Regions from separate parts of the Synechococcus sp. MU1611 genome, predicted to be linked through region 1. Evidence: predicted binding sites of a transcription regulator. Region 1 holds the regulator's gene; the other holds the start of a gene.
The links. The regulator HrcA, encoded in region 1, represses chaperone genes, less so after heat shock. The targets are predictions, from matches to a motif close to TTAGCACTCNNNNNNNNNGAGTGCTAA.
Positions count from the first base shown of each region.

Region 2: the regulator HrcA is predicted to act here: its motif matches at 5,195-5,221, upstream of groES (co-chaperone GroES).

Region 1 is NZ_VTLC01000002.1:82,565-89,890, forward strand. Features, by position in the region: gene nuoH (NADH-quinone oxidoreductase subunit NuoH) at 1-974, opposite strand, end outside; gene FZZ92_RS04920 (citrate synthase) at 1,002-2,192, opposite strand; gene FZZ92_RS04925 (histidine phosphatase family protein) at 2,209-2,694, opposite strand; gene FZZ92_RS04930 (DUF3352 domain-containing protein) at 2,672-4,288, opposite strand; gene FZZ92_RS04935 (rhodanese-like domain-containing protein) at 4,306-4,659, shown strand; gene FZZ92_RS04940 (heat-inducible transcriptional repressor HrcA) at 4,659-5,636, shown strand; gene trpB (tryptophan synthase subunit beta) at 5,647-6,903, opposite strand; gene FZZ92_RS04950 (class I SAM-dependent methyltransferase) at 6,926-7,326, opposite strand, start outside.
Region 2 is NZ_VTLC01000006.1:48,945-56,270, reverse strand. Features, by position in the region: gene FZZ92_RS11475 (aminopeptidase P N-terminal domain-containing protein) at 1-423, shown strand, start outside; gene FZZ92_RS11470 (calcium:proton antiporter) at 431-1,594, opposite strand; gene FZZ92_RS11465 (HAD-IA family hydrolase) at 1,591-2,313, opposite strand; gene FZZ92_RS11460 (30S ribosomal protein PSRP-3) at 2,416-2,931, shown strand; gene atpC (ATP synthase F1 subunit epsilon) at 3,080-3,490, opposite strand; gene atpD (F0F1 ATP synthase subunit beta) at 3,565-5,028, opposite strand; gene groES (co-chaperone GroES) at 5,274-5,585, shown strand; gene groL (chaperonin GroEL) at 5,658-7,289, shown strand.

The DNA of each region.
Region 1 (7,326 bases):
GCCACGAACACCAGCAGATAGGCCTTGAGCACCGTCATCACGATGCCAACCGTCCCGGTGATCACCTGCACCACCGGTGCATCGATGGGCTGGTTCAACCAGCCAGCCAGCCACTCCACAGGGATTGGGAAGCCCCAGCCACCGAGATACAGAACACTGACCAGAACGGCGGAGAGCACCAAATTGATGTATCCGGCCAGATAGAAGAGGGCAAACTTCATGCCCGCGTATTCGGTCTGGTAGCCGGCGACCAACTCTTCTTCGGCTTCAGGGAGGTCGAAGGGAAGGCGCTCGCACTCAGCCAGGGCACAGATCCAGAAAATCAGGAAGCCCACCGGCTGACGCCAAATGTTCCAGCTGAGGATGCCTGCTCCGGTCTGCTGATCAACGATGTCGACCGTGCTCAGCGAGTTGGTCATCATCACCACGGCAAGCACTGCTAAAGCAAGGGGGATCTCGTAGCTGATCGACTGCGCTGCTGCCCTTAGGCCGCCAAGAAGCGAATACTTGTTATTGGAGGCATAACCGCTCATCAGCAGACCGATGGGCTGAATACTGCTGAAGGCGATCCAAAGAAAGATCCCAACGCCAACGTTGCTAATCAGCAGGTTCTGGCCAAAGGGGATGATCAGCCAGGAAATGATCACCGGCACCACCACCAGCACCGGGCCGAGGGTGAACAGCAGGCTGTCGGCCCGCGCCGGAATGATGTCTTCCTTGACCAACAGCTTGAGGCCGTCCGCCAGAGGCTGAAGCACGCCCAGGGCACCGGCATATTCCGGACCGATCCGCTGCTGAACGGCGGCGGAAATCTTGCGTTCCAACCAAACCGACACGAGAACACCCACCACTGCAGCCACCAGGACCAGCAGCATCGGCAGCGGCAGCCAGAGCAGTCTCGCCACTTCTGGAGAGAGGCCTAAGCCTTGCAGCGCCTGGCTAAAGCTCAATTCCAGGTCAAGTCCCGGACTCACCATGGTGTCGACGGAAGTGGGTGCAACTTAGGCGGCCGGAGCCGAAACTCGCTCCTCGATGGGCATCCAGGAGCGTGGCTGTGACCCGGAATAGATCTGCGAGGGCCGAAAAATCCGGTTCGCCCCCAGCTGCTCACGCCAATGGGCCAGCCATCCGGCGACCCTGGCGATCGCGAAGACAGGCGTGAACAGATCCCTGGGAATACCGAGCTTGCGGTAAACGAGCCCGGAATAGAAATCCACGTTGGGATAAATGCCTTTCGGGCCGAGCCGGGATTCCGCTTCCTGCTCAATCGCCCGGGCCACGTCGTAGAGGTCGTCATGGCCAAAGCTGTCAAACATCTCCTCAACCAGCGACTGAAGGATCACAGCGCGGGGATCTTTGACCTTGTACTCGCGGTGGCCGAAACCCATAACCTTCCGCTTGGACGCAACGGCATCGTCGAGGAAGGCACCGGCGTTCTCGGGGCTTCCCACTTGCTCCAGCATGGCGAGAACATCTTCATTGGCGCCGCCGTGGAGCGGCCCCGCCAGGGTGCCGACGGCCGAGGCCACCACGGCATAGGGATCCGTCAGGGTGCTGGCGGTGACACGGGCACTAAAGGTGCTCGCATTGAGGCTGTGCTCGGCATGAAGCATCAAACAGCGATCAAAAATGCGCGCCGCCAGGGGATCAGGCTCCCGCTCCGTGAGCATGTACAGGAAATTGGCGGAGTAGGCCAGATCATCCCGAGGCTGAATCGGATCTTGGCCTTTGCGAATCAGCTGAAACGCCGCCACCATCGTCGGGATCTTGGCAATCAGCCGCACCACCGCGTCATAGATGTATTGCGGGTCGTCAATGGCCCGGCGGGAATAAAACAGGCCGAGGGATGCTGCACTTGATTGCAGGGCATCCATCGGATGGCCGCTGGCCGGGAAGCACTTCATCATGTCCCGCACCCGGAAGCTGACACGCCGGTGCATCTGCACCGCGTGCTCAAACTGCGCCAACTGATCGCGGCTCGGCAGCTCTCCCCAGATCAGCAGGTAGGCCGTCTCCAGAAAGCTGCTGTTGGCTGCCAGATCCTGCATCGGGTAGCCGCGATAGGTGAGCAGCCCCTGGTCTCCATCGATATCGCAGATGCCCGACTGGGTCGCCGGAACACCGTCGAGGCCTGGCCGCAGTTCGATCCCGGTCCGCGCATGGCGCAGGTCTCCTGTCTGCTGCTGGGCCACCACCTGATTGCCTCTATCAGCAACCTAAATCTTCAATCAACAGTGCCGGGCGAAGCAAGGCCTGCAACTGCCACTGGCCCGCCGAACAATGCAGCTGGATCACGCCGGCTTTCTTCAACAGCAGGCCACCAGGGGGACACCCCAGAAGCATGCAGGCCAGGTCTCCAAGATCCGGCTCATGGCCCACCAGGCCGAGCCGTCCATCGACCGAGCTCAGCAGCGTTTCAAGGGCCCCTCCTGGCTTGAGGCGTTCGTCCACCACAAGGCGTGAGGCGAGCCCCGCCTCTAGGGCCAGTTCCGCCGTTTGCAGTGCCCTGCGGTAAGGACTGGACAACAGGCGATCGAGCCTCAGCCCCCGTCGCACCAAGGCTGCCATCACCAGTTGCGTGCGCTGACGCCCGGCCGCGGTGAGGGGGCGATCCGGATGATCCCGCCCCGCCTGGCGGGGTTCTGCGATGCCATGCCGCAGCAGAACCAGTTCAGCCGAGTTCGAGGCGGGCATGCAAAGGAATCTCGGTACCGCCCTGCTCCAGACGATCAGCGTCGACGGCGAACGCCAGACCCCTGACCTGGTCCTGCAAGGGCCGCCCTGCCATCACCTGCAGCAGCCCCCACGGCCGCCATTGACCCAACAGTGATCGAGCCGGGGCATCCGCCAAAAGAAGAGCCTGCACGGGCTGGGAGGCCGATACGAGCTCCTGCCACTGGTTCACGAGAGGCTGAAGGGCACGTCCGTTCTGACGCTGCGCCAGAGCCATCAACGACTCACCCCACCAGTTCAGAGAGGACGAGCTGACCTGAGCCACAGCCAGCTGGGCATCCACTCCAGGCTGGCGTCCCCGCTGGCGAACAAGACGCGTCCACACACTCAAGACCTCACCATCTCCGTCCAGCTCAGACCGGGTCAGGCCTTGCTCCTGCAGACGTGCATCCACCGCATCCCTGGCGGGACTTTGAGAGCGCGTGGCCAAGAGCCAGCCCTCGGACTGGTCTTGCCAGAGAAGAGGGCCTTCATCGGACTGAACAACAGCATCTGCAGCCGGCTGGTCCCGCAACTGCTGCGCGAGAACCGGGCCGAACCACTGGGCCAGCGGATGGCTTTCGCCCGGATCCAACAGACGTGCTGGACTTTGCAGCTGCGCCAGCCAACGGCCATGTCCACCAGCCGAGGCGGTCAGATCCGTCAGGTCAGGCCATGGGGCGGAAGCAATGGCTTGCTGGAACCCGAGCCGCCCATCCACCGCAAGGGTCGAACCCTCCGGCCGAAGCGAAGCCACAAGCCCGTTCAGATCCTCGCGTTGGGCTACCACCTCAGGAAACTGCAACCAATGCTGAAGGGCGTGTGGCGATGCCGTCAGCAGCGCCACACCCTGACCGAGATCAGCGACCTGACGCTGCAGACGTTCATCCCCCAGCTGATGCTGATCCGGAAGCTGAGAGACATCGAGGGCCTGCTCCAGCACGCCCCGGCCTGAGGCCACCAAGAGCAGGTCGTCATCAATCAAGGCCGTGGCCAGAGGTTGGGGGTCATGCCCCACCAAGGCCCCCTGGCCGCTGATCACACCGATGCCGCGGTAACTGCTGATCTGCAGATCGGTGCCCGCCAGGCTGCGGGTCTGCCAGAACCGTTGCAAGAAACGCCTGGCGCCATCGTCATCCCGACTGGTCAAGGCCAGAACCCAGCCGGCGTTGGAGGCGCCATCGGTGAGGGTGAGGCTGACTTCCTCACCAAGCCAGGGCTCCAGCTCAAGACCGAACTGCAGGCCCGCCAAGGCGAAGACCCCCTCACGCCACTGCCGTGCACCATCGCGGGCATCGCGGCGTTCCGATGCAGGGGCGACGGCCTGGGCATAGGCGGGCAGACGTCTGGGATCGGCCAGCCAGTGCAGGGATAAATCGGCATCCCTCGGCACAAAGCGAGCCGCCCGGGGCAGACGCAAAGGCTGCTCAGCCAGATGAAGGGGGCTCTGGCGATCCATGGTCCAAAGCAGACCAGCAGCCAGAAGAAGCAGCGACAGCAGCACAGCGCCGGCAGCGCTGAGGAAGGGGCGGGCCTTCATGGGCCGGCGTTCTCGGATCCCTTCATCTTTGTCCATCAACGCAGAATGGCGCCATGGGCCAATCCCAACCACAACCAATCCAAGCCTCCGAATTGCAGCAGTGGCTGCAAAGTGAGCAGCCTTCACCCCAGCTGGTGGATGTGCGTGAGGCGGCTGAGCTCGCGATCGCACCTTTCCCCGGCGCAGTTCTGCACCGACCCCTAAGCCAATCCAATGAATGGCTCACGACGCTGCAAGCTGACCTCAAACCCGATCAAGCGGTGGTGGTGGTTTGCCATGCAGGCGTTCGCAGCTACCACTTCGGCCTGTGGCTGCTGGACCAGCCCTGGGGCCTCGAGGTATGGAACCTTGAGGGAGGAATTGATGCCTGGAGCCTGCAGGTGGATCCCAGCGTTCCCCGCTACTGATGAGCAAGCCCCTGTCCCTTCGGCAAGAACAGGTGCTTCAGGCGACGGTGCACCATTACGTCGACACCATGGAACCGGTGGGAAGCCGCACCCTGGTGCAACGCTTCGGCATCCCAGCCAGCTCAGCCACCGTTCGCTCCGCCATGGGGGCTCTAGAACGTCGTGGTCTGCTGCATCAACCGCACACCTCAGCCGGACGCATTCCCAGTCCGATGGGATACCGGCACTACGTGAATGCGCTGCTGCCTGAACCAGGCGTTGCCGTTCAGCACCTGGAACGGGAGCTGACGGGCCTAAGCCTGCGCTGGGCGGGTCTCGATGACCTGCTGATGCATCTGGCGCGGCGACTAACGGATTTCACCGGCCTGATGAGCCTGATCACCCAACCGCAGCAGGAGAACCGCCAACTGGAGACGATCCGTCTGGTGCCGAGTGGTGATCGACTGCTGGTGATGCTGGTGGAAGCCAATGGCAGCGCCAGCCATCTCAACCTGCGCCTGCCGCACGGCGCCGAAGCCGAACTCACCGCAATGGAACGCTGGGCGTCGGCGCAGCTCGAAGAGGGCGAGCTGAACTGGGAGGCACTGCCCAGGCAGTTGCAACGCAGCGGCGCTGTGCTGCGCAGCGCCCTCGACCAGCCCACTCCCACCAACAACCCCACGTCTGTAGTGGTGCATGGCCTCTCAAGGCTGGTGAGCGAACCGGAATTTGAAAGCACGGCAAGCCTTCGACCGCTGCTGGAACTGATCGACGAAGAACCCTGCACCTTGATAAGTCGCGGTGCATCCGCACGGGTGTGGATCGGCGGCGAGCATCCGCAGCCTGCGTTGGAGGCGTGTGCGGTGGTTCAAGCCCCCTATCGCTGCAACGAGGGGCTCGGGCACGTGGCCCTCGTAGGTCCCATGCGCATGGCCTACGCCACGGCACGCGCTGCGGTGCAGTGCGTAGCCCGACATCTTGAGTTGCTGCTGGCTTGATACCTGAGCTCTAAAGCTGATCCCCCAGCTTCTCGGCCACGGTGTTGACGTCCTTGTCGCCTCGGCCGGAGCAATTGATCACCACTTCAGTGCCCTCGGCCAGGGTTGGGCAGAGCTGCTCCAGCCAAGCGAAGGCGTGAGCGGTTTCCAGGGCCGGAATGATTCCCTCCAGCTCACTCACCAACCGCAGGGCATCCAGGGCCTGCTGATCGGTGACGGCCGCATATTCCGCCCGGCCGATTTCACGCAGGTAGCTGTGCTCAGGGCCGACACCGGGATAGTCGAGACCAGCCGAGATGGAGTGGGCCTCCATCACCTGGCCGTCGCCGTCCTGCAGCAACAGGCTCATGGCGCCATGGAGAACGCCGGCACGGCCTTCGGTGATCGTTGCGGCGTGGCGGCCTGTCGCCACGCCATCGCCGGCGGCCTCAACGCCGATCAGGCGAACAGAGGTGTCCTGAACGAAGGGGTGGAACAGACCCATGGCATTGGAGCCACCACCCACACAGGCCATCAACACATCCGGCAGCCGTCCGAAGGCCTCCTGACACTGCTGCTTGGACTCTTCACCAATCACCGCGTGGAAATCCCGCACCAACATTGGATAGGGATGCGGGCCAGCGACGGAGCCCAGGATGTAGTGGGTGGACTCGACGTTGGTCACCCAGTCGCGGATGGCTTCACTGGTGGCGTCCTTAAGGGTGGCGGTGCCCGCCGTCACCGGTTGGACCGTGGCGCCCAGCAAGCGCATGCGAAACACATTGAGGGCCTGGCGGCGCATGTCTTCCGCACCCATGTAGATCACGCACTCGAGGCCGAAGCGGGCACAAACCGTGGCCGTAGCGACGCCGTGCTGGCCCGCACCGGTCTCAGCAATGATTCGCTTCTTGCCCATGCGCAGCGCCAGCAGGGCCTGCCCCAGAGCGTTGTTGATCTTGTGCGCACCGGTGTGGTTGAGATCTTCTCGCTTCAGCCAGATGCGGGGACCACCGTCGGAGCGGCGGTAATGAGCAGTAAGACGCTCAGCTTCGTAGAGCGGTGTCGCCCGACCGACGTAGTTCTTCAGCAGGCGGTTGAGCTCAGCAGTGAAGGCCGGATCATTCCAGGCCTGGGCGGCCGCCTGCTCCAACTCCGCCAAAGCCGGCATCAGGGTTTCAGGCACGTACTGCCCCCCGAATCGGCCAAAGCGACCATGGGCGCCGGGACGAACCGCCGGCTGCAAGCTGGAGGGATCCGGAGTGCTGGCGTTGGGCAAAGTGCTGGTCACGGATCGACGTTGGAGCGTCGGCTCAGCGTAAGCAGGCGATCACACGGTGCCGTGGGTCGCAGGCACGGATGCTGGGATTCCGGAACCCGGCCTCCTGCAGCGCTGCGGGCAGATCCAGGGCGAAGTACTGCTCAATGAAGGGCTCTGTGCTCTTGAGCAACGTGGCCACCGGCGCCGGCAAGCGCTGCAGCACGGACGAGCCAGGGTCCTGATCCACCATCAGCAGAACACCACCAGGCCGCAGCAACCGGGCCGCTTCGGCCAGGACAGCACGGGTCGCCCCCTGGGGAAGCTCATGGCAGACGAACTGCAGGCTGACCAGATCGACTGAACCCGAGGCCAGCCCGGTGGCTTCGGCGGCGGCATGTCGCCAGTCATGCACAAGGCCCTGGGGGTCACGCACGCGGGCCACCGACAGCATCT
Region 2 (7,326 bases), on a different contig from region 1:
GTTGCTGTCGTGGCCCCAGGAGGCACCGCTGATGCGGTGCACGCCACAGCCCTACGCTTGCTTGTTGATGGGCTGGTGGATCTGGGCCTGCTGATCGGGGACGTGGACGGGATCATCGAGCGGGGCGACTACCGCCACCTGTACATGCACCGCACCGGCCATTGGCTGGGTCTGGATGTGCATGACGTGGGTGCTTATCGGCTCGGGGAGCAACCCGCTCCGCTGGAGTCGGGCATGGTGCTCACGGTGGAACCAGGCCTTTACGTCAGCGATCGGCTCGCCGTGCCTGAAGGTCAGCCTGAGATCGACGATCGCTGGAAAGGCATCGGCATCCGCATCGAAGACGACGTTGCCGTTACCGAGACCGGCCATGAGGTGCTCACTGCTGGTGCCATGAAGAGCGTTGCCGCGATGGAACGCTGACCCAGGATCAGCTCACCACCTGGAGGGCCACCCAGACCACGCCCACGGTGAGCAGCATCAGGCCATCCATTTCGCTGACGCGGCCGCTGATCGGCCGCACCAGGATCAGCGTCAGCACCAGCAGCACCGTTTCGATCGGATCCAGTCCGAGGATCACATCGGTTCCTGTGAATTCACCGATCGCCAGAACTGCCGGCACCGTGAGGCAGAGGGTCGCCAGGGACGAGCCGTAGAGAGTGTTGAGCGACCGCTGCAACTCCCCTTTCCCTGCGGCCTGGAAGGCATTGAGAGCTTCTGGTGCCACCACCAGCAAGCCCACGAGCAAACCGCCGAGGGAGCTGGGCAGGCCAAGGTCGTTGATGCCGGTTTCGATCAGGCTGCCCATCGATTCTGCGATCAGCACCAGCACCAGAAGGCCTGCTGCCATCAGACCTACGTTTTGCCGGATTGAGCTCTGAGATTCGTCATGGGGTGTTGGTTCCGCTGAGCTGCTTTCCGCCAGGGAAAGGTGCTCGGAGCCTTGTTGCTGAGCGGTATCGATGAAGAGGTTGCGGTAGCGGCCGACCTGGCCGCCCAGAAAAATTCCGTAAAGGCTGATCGACACGAACGTCAGCAGCCAATTGATTGGCAGCGAGTAGTTGGCCTCGAGGCTGTCCTGGCTGAAGTTTGGAAGTACCAGAGCCAGAACGCTCATGGTGGTGATCAGATTGATGTAGGCACTTGAACCGCTCTGATTTACAGCTGCCAGGTCTTCCAGCTGCATGGGCTGGGTTCGGCCCTGTCTCTGAAACCTGGCGGCCACGATTAAGGTCACGCCCTTCACCCCCGTGAGCACGATCATCAGCACCGAGAACATCGAGTCGCGGGCCAGGGTCGGGTTGCTGTCTCCCGTCAGCATCGTGGAGGCAATCAGGGCTAGCTCAATCACGATCACGGATCCGGTCAGCACCAGGGTCCCCAGGGGCTCCGCGAGTTGCTCCGCCAGTTGGTCGGCATGGTGCGCCACTCCCCGCGCCATCAGCAGCACCAGCACACTGAGCAGGCCAAGACCCGTGAGGACGGGCAGTGCGGGTTGCAGGAGCAGCCAGTCGAGCACTGTTGTGGTTTCCAGGCTGATTAGGGCCAGGATCCCGATGAGTAGGGGAGTTTCGCGGAGAACGGCCGCCCTCATGCCATAGCTCCCTCCCAGCTCAGCAGCGCATTGGTGTTGTTCAGCACCAGATCAGCGCCGGCCTCCTGCAGCCGTTGTTCATAGATTGTTCGCGCCTGTGCCTGCCCCGCGGTCTGCAGGTGAGGTGGCACCACAGCAAGACTCACGAACCGTTGCTCCGGCCAGCGTTCTCGGGCTTGAATCACGGTGTGCACATCGGCCACGGTGTCGCCGAGATAAGCCACCCGAGCTCCCTCGATGTCCGCCCCCAGAGCCTTGGCCAGGCGGATCAAGCCTGTGGGATCTGGTTTGTCGGGGGCATCTCCCATCGCGATCAAGGGTGGATCCTGGAGCCCCAGTCGCTGCTGCAGCACGAAGCGTGCTGAGGGCGGCTCAGCACCGCTCACGAATCCCCAGCGCATCTTCCTCTGGGAGAGCGTGGCGAAAAAGCTGGCGTCCACCAGCAGGGGCTCATCGCCGATGAATCCAGTCCAGTGACTGGGGTCCCCCTCTGGATCTCCGCCGAAGTAAAAGTCGCTGAAGACATCGATCAGTGCGGTCCGATCCGGCAGAGCAGCGCCGTGGCGCCGCAGCAATTCAAGGCTGGCGTCCCAGTCGTTGTTCCAGGCCCCTTCAGCCTTCAGTGCATCGATGGCATCGGCGCTGGGCTGCCAACCGCAGTAGTGCTGGACAGTGCATTGGAGGGCCCTTCGGTAACTGCCAGCGACATCGCGGATCACACCATCAATGTCGAACAGCAGGATGGTTGGAGATCCCAGAACGTCTGATGGGGAGCGGCTGGTAGGTTAGTTGTTTGTATTTCTGTCTTGAGCGCTGACACCATGCCGGTCACCGAAGGCGCTGCCCCTACCGACCAGGAGGTCGCGACTCCGTCCGCCGACGCGGCTGAAGGCGCCACCCAGGCAGCTGAAACCACTGAAAAGCCTGCAGCCAGCGAGGGTGAAGGCCGTCCTGTTCTGAAGGGTGCCGCCGCGGCTCTGGCCACGGCAACCATCGACGCCGATGGTGTTCCCTCCGGCTACACCCCTAAGGCCGACGAGGGCCGCTTCCTGCTGAAGATCCTCTGGCTTCCCGACAACGTGGCCCTTGCCGTTGATCAGATCGTCGGCGGTGGCCCCAGTCCCCTCACCTCCTACTTCTTCTGGCCCCGTGAGGATGCCTGGGAAAGCTTGAAGACCGAGCTGGAAGGGAAGAGCTGGATCACCGATAACGAGCGGGTTGAAGTGCTCAACCAAGCCACTGAGGTGATCAACTACTGGCAGGAGGAAGGCAAGGGCAAGAGCCTCGACGAGGCCAAGGTCAAGTTCCCCGACGTCACGTTCTGCGGTACCGCCTGAACCCTTTCTCCAGGTTGTTCATCCAAACCTGCCTTCGGGCAGGTTTTTTTGTGTCTGCCCGAAGGTAGGTGGTGATCCGGATGAACCATCAAAAAAGCCAGGAGCGTGAGCCCCTGGCGTATTGGAGTCAATCTGCGAAGCAGATGAATCAGTCGGGAGTTTTACTGGCTTGCAGGCGAGCCCTGGCTTCATTCAGCTGTTGCTGTGCCTTGAGCTTTTCCGGAGAAGCCGGTTGGCCTTCCATGCCAGCCACGACGGTTGAGGCTTTCTGGAAGGCGGCTTCGGCGGTACCGGCATCGATGGCGCTGCCCAGTTCGGCTTTGTTCACCAGAACGGTGACTTCGTCGGCATCGACTTCGGCGAAACCACCCATCAGAGCGATGGAGTTCCAGGCTCCGTTGGCACGAACCCGCAGAACACCGATGTCGATGGCGGTGAGCAGCGAAATGTGGCCGGGCAGGATGCCGAGTTGACCGGTGGTACTAGGCAGGATCACCTCGTCGGCGCTGCCATCAAAGACGTTCTGGTCTGTTGCCAGCACGCGGAGGGTGAGGGACATGAACCTTGGTTCGAAAAGAGAACGGACTGTCGAGAAACACGTGATTGGGGGTGTGAATCACACCCCCGCAAGGATCACTTGGTTTCGGCGGCGATCTTCTCGGCCTTGGCTTTCACTTCCTCGATGTTGCCCACCAGGTAGAAGGCGGCTTCGGGGAGGCTGTCCAGCTCGCCGGCGAGGATCTGGTTGAAACCGGCGATGGTGTCGTCCAGCTTCACGTACTTACCGGGCATGCCGGTAAAGATTTCAGCCACGAAGAAGGGCTGGGAGAGGAATTTCTCCACCTTGCGGGCACGATCCACGGTGCGACGGTCGTCTTCCGACAGTTCGTCGAGACCCAGAATCGCGATGATGTCCTGGAGTTCCTTGTAGCGCTGCAGGGTGGACTGCACTGCGCGTGCGGTGCGGTAGTGCTCGTCACCCACCACTGCTGGCTGCAGCATGGTGCTGGTGGAATCCAAAGGGTCCACAGCGGGGTAGATGCCTTTGGAGGCCAGGGCACGGTTCAGCACCGTGGTGGCATCGAGGTGAGCAAAGGTGGTCGCAGGAGCGGGGTCGGTCAGGTCGTCAGCAGGGACGTAAACCGCCTGAATCGAGGTGATGGATCCCTCAACGGTTGAGGCAACACGCTCTTGGAGAGCACCCACGTCGGTGCCGAGGGTGGGCTGGTAGCCCACAGCGGAAGGCATGCGGCCGAGAAGTGCGGACACTTCGGAACCGGCCTGCACGAATCGGAAGATGTTGTCGACGAACAGCAGAACGTCCTGCTTGTTCACGTCGCGGAAGTGCTCCGCCATGGTCAGAGCGGAGAGACCCACGCGCATCCGGGCGCCGGGGGGCTCGTTCATCTGGCCGTAGCAAAGGGCCACCTTCGACTTGGAAAGGTCGTCAGCGTTGATCACGCCAGACTCTTTGAATTCCTCATAGAGGTCGTTGCCTTCGCGGGTGCGCTCGCCCACGCCGCCAAAGACAGACACACCGCCATGCTCTTTGGCGATGTTGTTGATCAGCTCCTGAATCAGCACGGTTTTACCCACGCCGGCACCGCCGAACAGGCCCACCTTTCCGCCTTGGCGGTAAGGAGCCAGCAGATCGATCACCTTGATGCCGGTTTCGAAAACCTTGGGCTTTGTTTCCAGTTCGGTGAGGTTGGGCGCCTCGCGGTGGATGGGAGCAGTGGTTGTGGTGTTGACAGGTCCTTGCTCGTCAACGGGCTCGCCGAGAACGTTGAAGATTCTGCCCAGGGTGGCTTCGCCGACGGGCACTGAGATCGGTGCACCGGTGTCGACGGCTTCCATGCCGCGGACGAGTCCGTCGGTGCCACTCATGGCAACGGCGCGAACACGGTGGTCACCCAGCAGCTGTTGAACTTCAGCCGTCAGAGCGACGTCATCACCTGCGGGGTTTTTGCCCTCGATGCGCAGGGCGTTATAGATCTTGGGCAATTTCCCTGCGGGAAATTCCACGTCCAGAACCGGGCCGATCACCTGACGGATCACACCCTTGGTGCCAGCAGATGCAGGAGCAGAAGCGACCATAGGTAAGGAGAGTTGCGGGAACAGGCGCTACGCGCTCGGACCCATTCAGAGCGGCGCAACCATACCACTGTCAGTTCAACGCTCCCATCGGTTGGGTCGGCACAGCCTGCGGTTCGGACACCCGCACAGCTCTAGGACTAGAAAAGGGGCCGCCCGATTGCATACGTTGGCACTCATCGGCATCGAGTGCCAACTCGGTTCGATGCGTGGCGCATTGCGCCCTGTCCCTGCTCCTGCAAGTACCCATGGCTGCTGTTTCTCTCAGCGTCTCAACTGTTAAACCGCTCGGCGACCGCATCTTCATCAAGGTCTCCGAATCCGAAGAGAAGACCGCCGGCGGCATCCTTCTGCCCGATACCGCAAAGGAAAAGCCCCAAGTGGGTGAAGTGGTTCAAGTGGGCCCCGGCAAGCGCAACGACGATGGCAGCCGTCAGGCTCCCGAAGTCGGTGTGGGCGACAAGGTCCTCTACAGCAAGTACGCCGGCACCGACATCAAGCTCGGCAGCGATGAATACGTGCTGCTGTCCGAGAAAGACATCCTGGCTGTCGTCAACTGAGATCAGCTCTGCTGAGTTGCGGCTCAGCCATCCCTATTCATCATTCATCCTCTTCATTAGGAAACGCCTTCCATGGCAAAGCGCATCATTTACAACGAGAACGCCCGTCGCGCTCTCGAGAAAGGCATCGACATCCTGGCTGAAGCCGTTGCGGTGACCCTGGGTCCCAAGGGCCGCAACGTGGTGCTGGAGAAGAAGTTCGGTGCACCCCAGATCATCAATGACGGTGTCACCATCGCCAAGGAGATCGAGCTTGAAGATCACATCGAGAACACCGGTGTTGCTCTGATCCGCCAGGCCGCCTCGAAAACAAACGACGCTGCCGGTGACGGCACCACCACCGCCACCGTCCTGGCTCACGCCATGGTCAAGGCCGGTTTGCGCAACGTGGCCGCCGGTGCCAATGCGATCACTCTGAAAAAGGGCATCGACAAGGCCTCCGATTTCCTGGTAAGCAAGATCCAGGAAATGGCCAAGCCCATCGCTGACAGCAACGCCATCGCTCAGGTCGGCACCATCTCTGCCGGCAACGACGAAGAAGTCGGCAAGATGATTGCCGATGCCATGGACAAGGTTGGCAAGGAAGGTGTGATTTCCCTCGAAGAGGGCAAGTCCATGGAGACCGAGCTCGAGGTCACCGAGGGCATGCGTTTCGACAAGGGCTACATCTCCCCTTATTTCGCGACTGACACCGAGCGGATGGAAGCCGTCCTCGACGAGCCCTACATCCTGCTCACCGACAAGAAGATCGGCCTGGTTCAGGATCTCGTGCCTGTGCTGGAGCAGATCGCACGGACCGGCAAGCCTCTGCTGATCATTGCTGAGGACATCGAGAAGGAAGCTCTCGCCACCCTGGTGGTGAATCGTCTGCGGGGCGTGTTGAACGTTGCTGCTGTGAAGGCTCCTGGTTTCGGCGATCGCCGCAAGGCCATGTTGGAAGACATGGCTGTTCTGACCAATGGTCAGCTGATTACCGAGGACGCTGGCCTCAAGCTGGAGAACGCCAAGCTGGAGATGTTGGGCACCGCCCGCCGCATCACCATCAACAAAGACACCACCACCATCGTTGCCGAGGGCAACGAGGCGGCTGTCGGCGCCCGCTGCGAACAGATCAAGAAGCAGATGGACGAGACCGACTCCACCTACGACAAGGAGAAGCTGCAGGAGCGCCTGGCCAAACTGGCCGGTGGCGTCGCTGTGGTGAAGGTGGGTGCGGCCACCGAAACTGAGATGAAGGACAAGAAACTCCGTCTCGAGGACGCCATCAACGCCACCAAGGCGGCTGTTGAGGAAGGCATTGTTCCTGGTGGTGGCACCACCCTGGCTCACCTGGCTCCGGCCCTGGAGCAGTGGGCTGCCTCCAGCCTCTCTGGCGAGGAGCTGATTGGCGCCAACATCGTGGCTGCTGCTCTGACCGCTCCGCTGATGCGCATCGCTGAAAACGCAGGTGCCAACGGTGCTGTTGTGGCTGAGAACGTCAAGGCTCGCGCAGGTGCCGAGGGCTTCAACGCAGCTTCCGGCGAGTACGTCGACATGCTGGCTGCCGGCATCGTTGACCCCGCCAAGGTGACCCGCTCCGGTCTGCAGAATGCCGCATCGATTGCTGGCATGGTGTTGACCACTGAGTGCATCGTGGCTGACTTGCCTGAGAAGAAGGAAGCAGCTCCTGCCGGTGGCATGGGCGGCGGTGACTTCGACTATTGACGTCTGTGCGGGTGGTTCGCAAACCACCGAATCACCC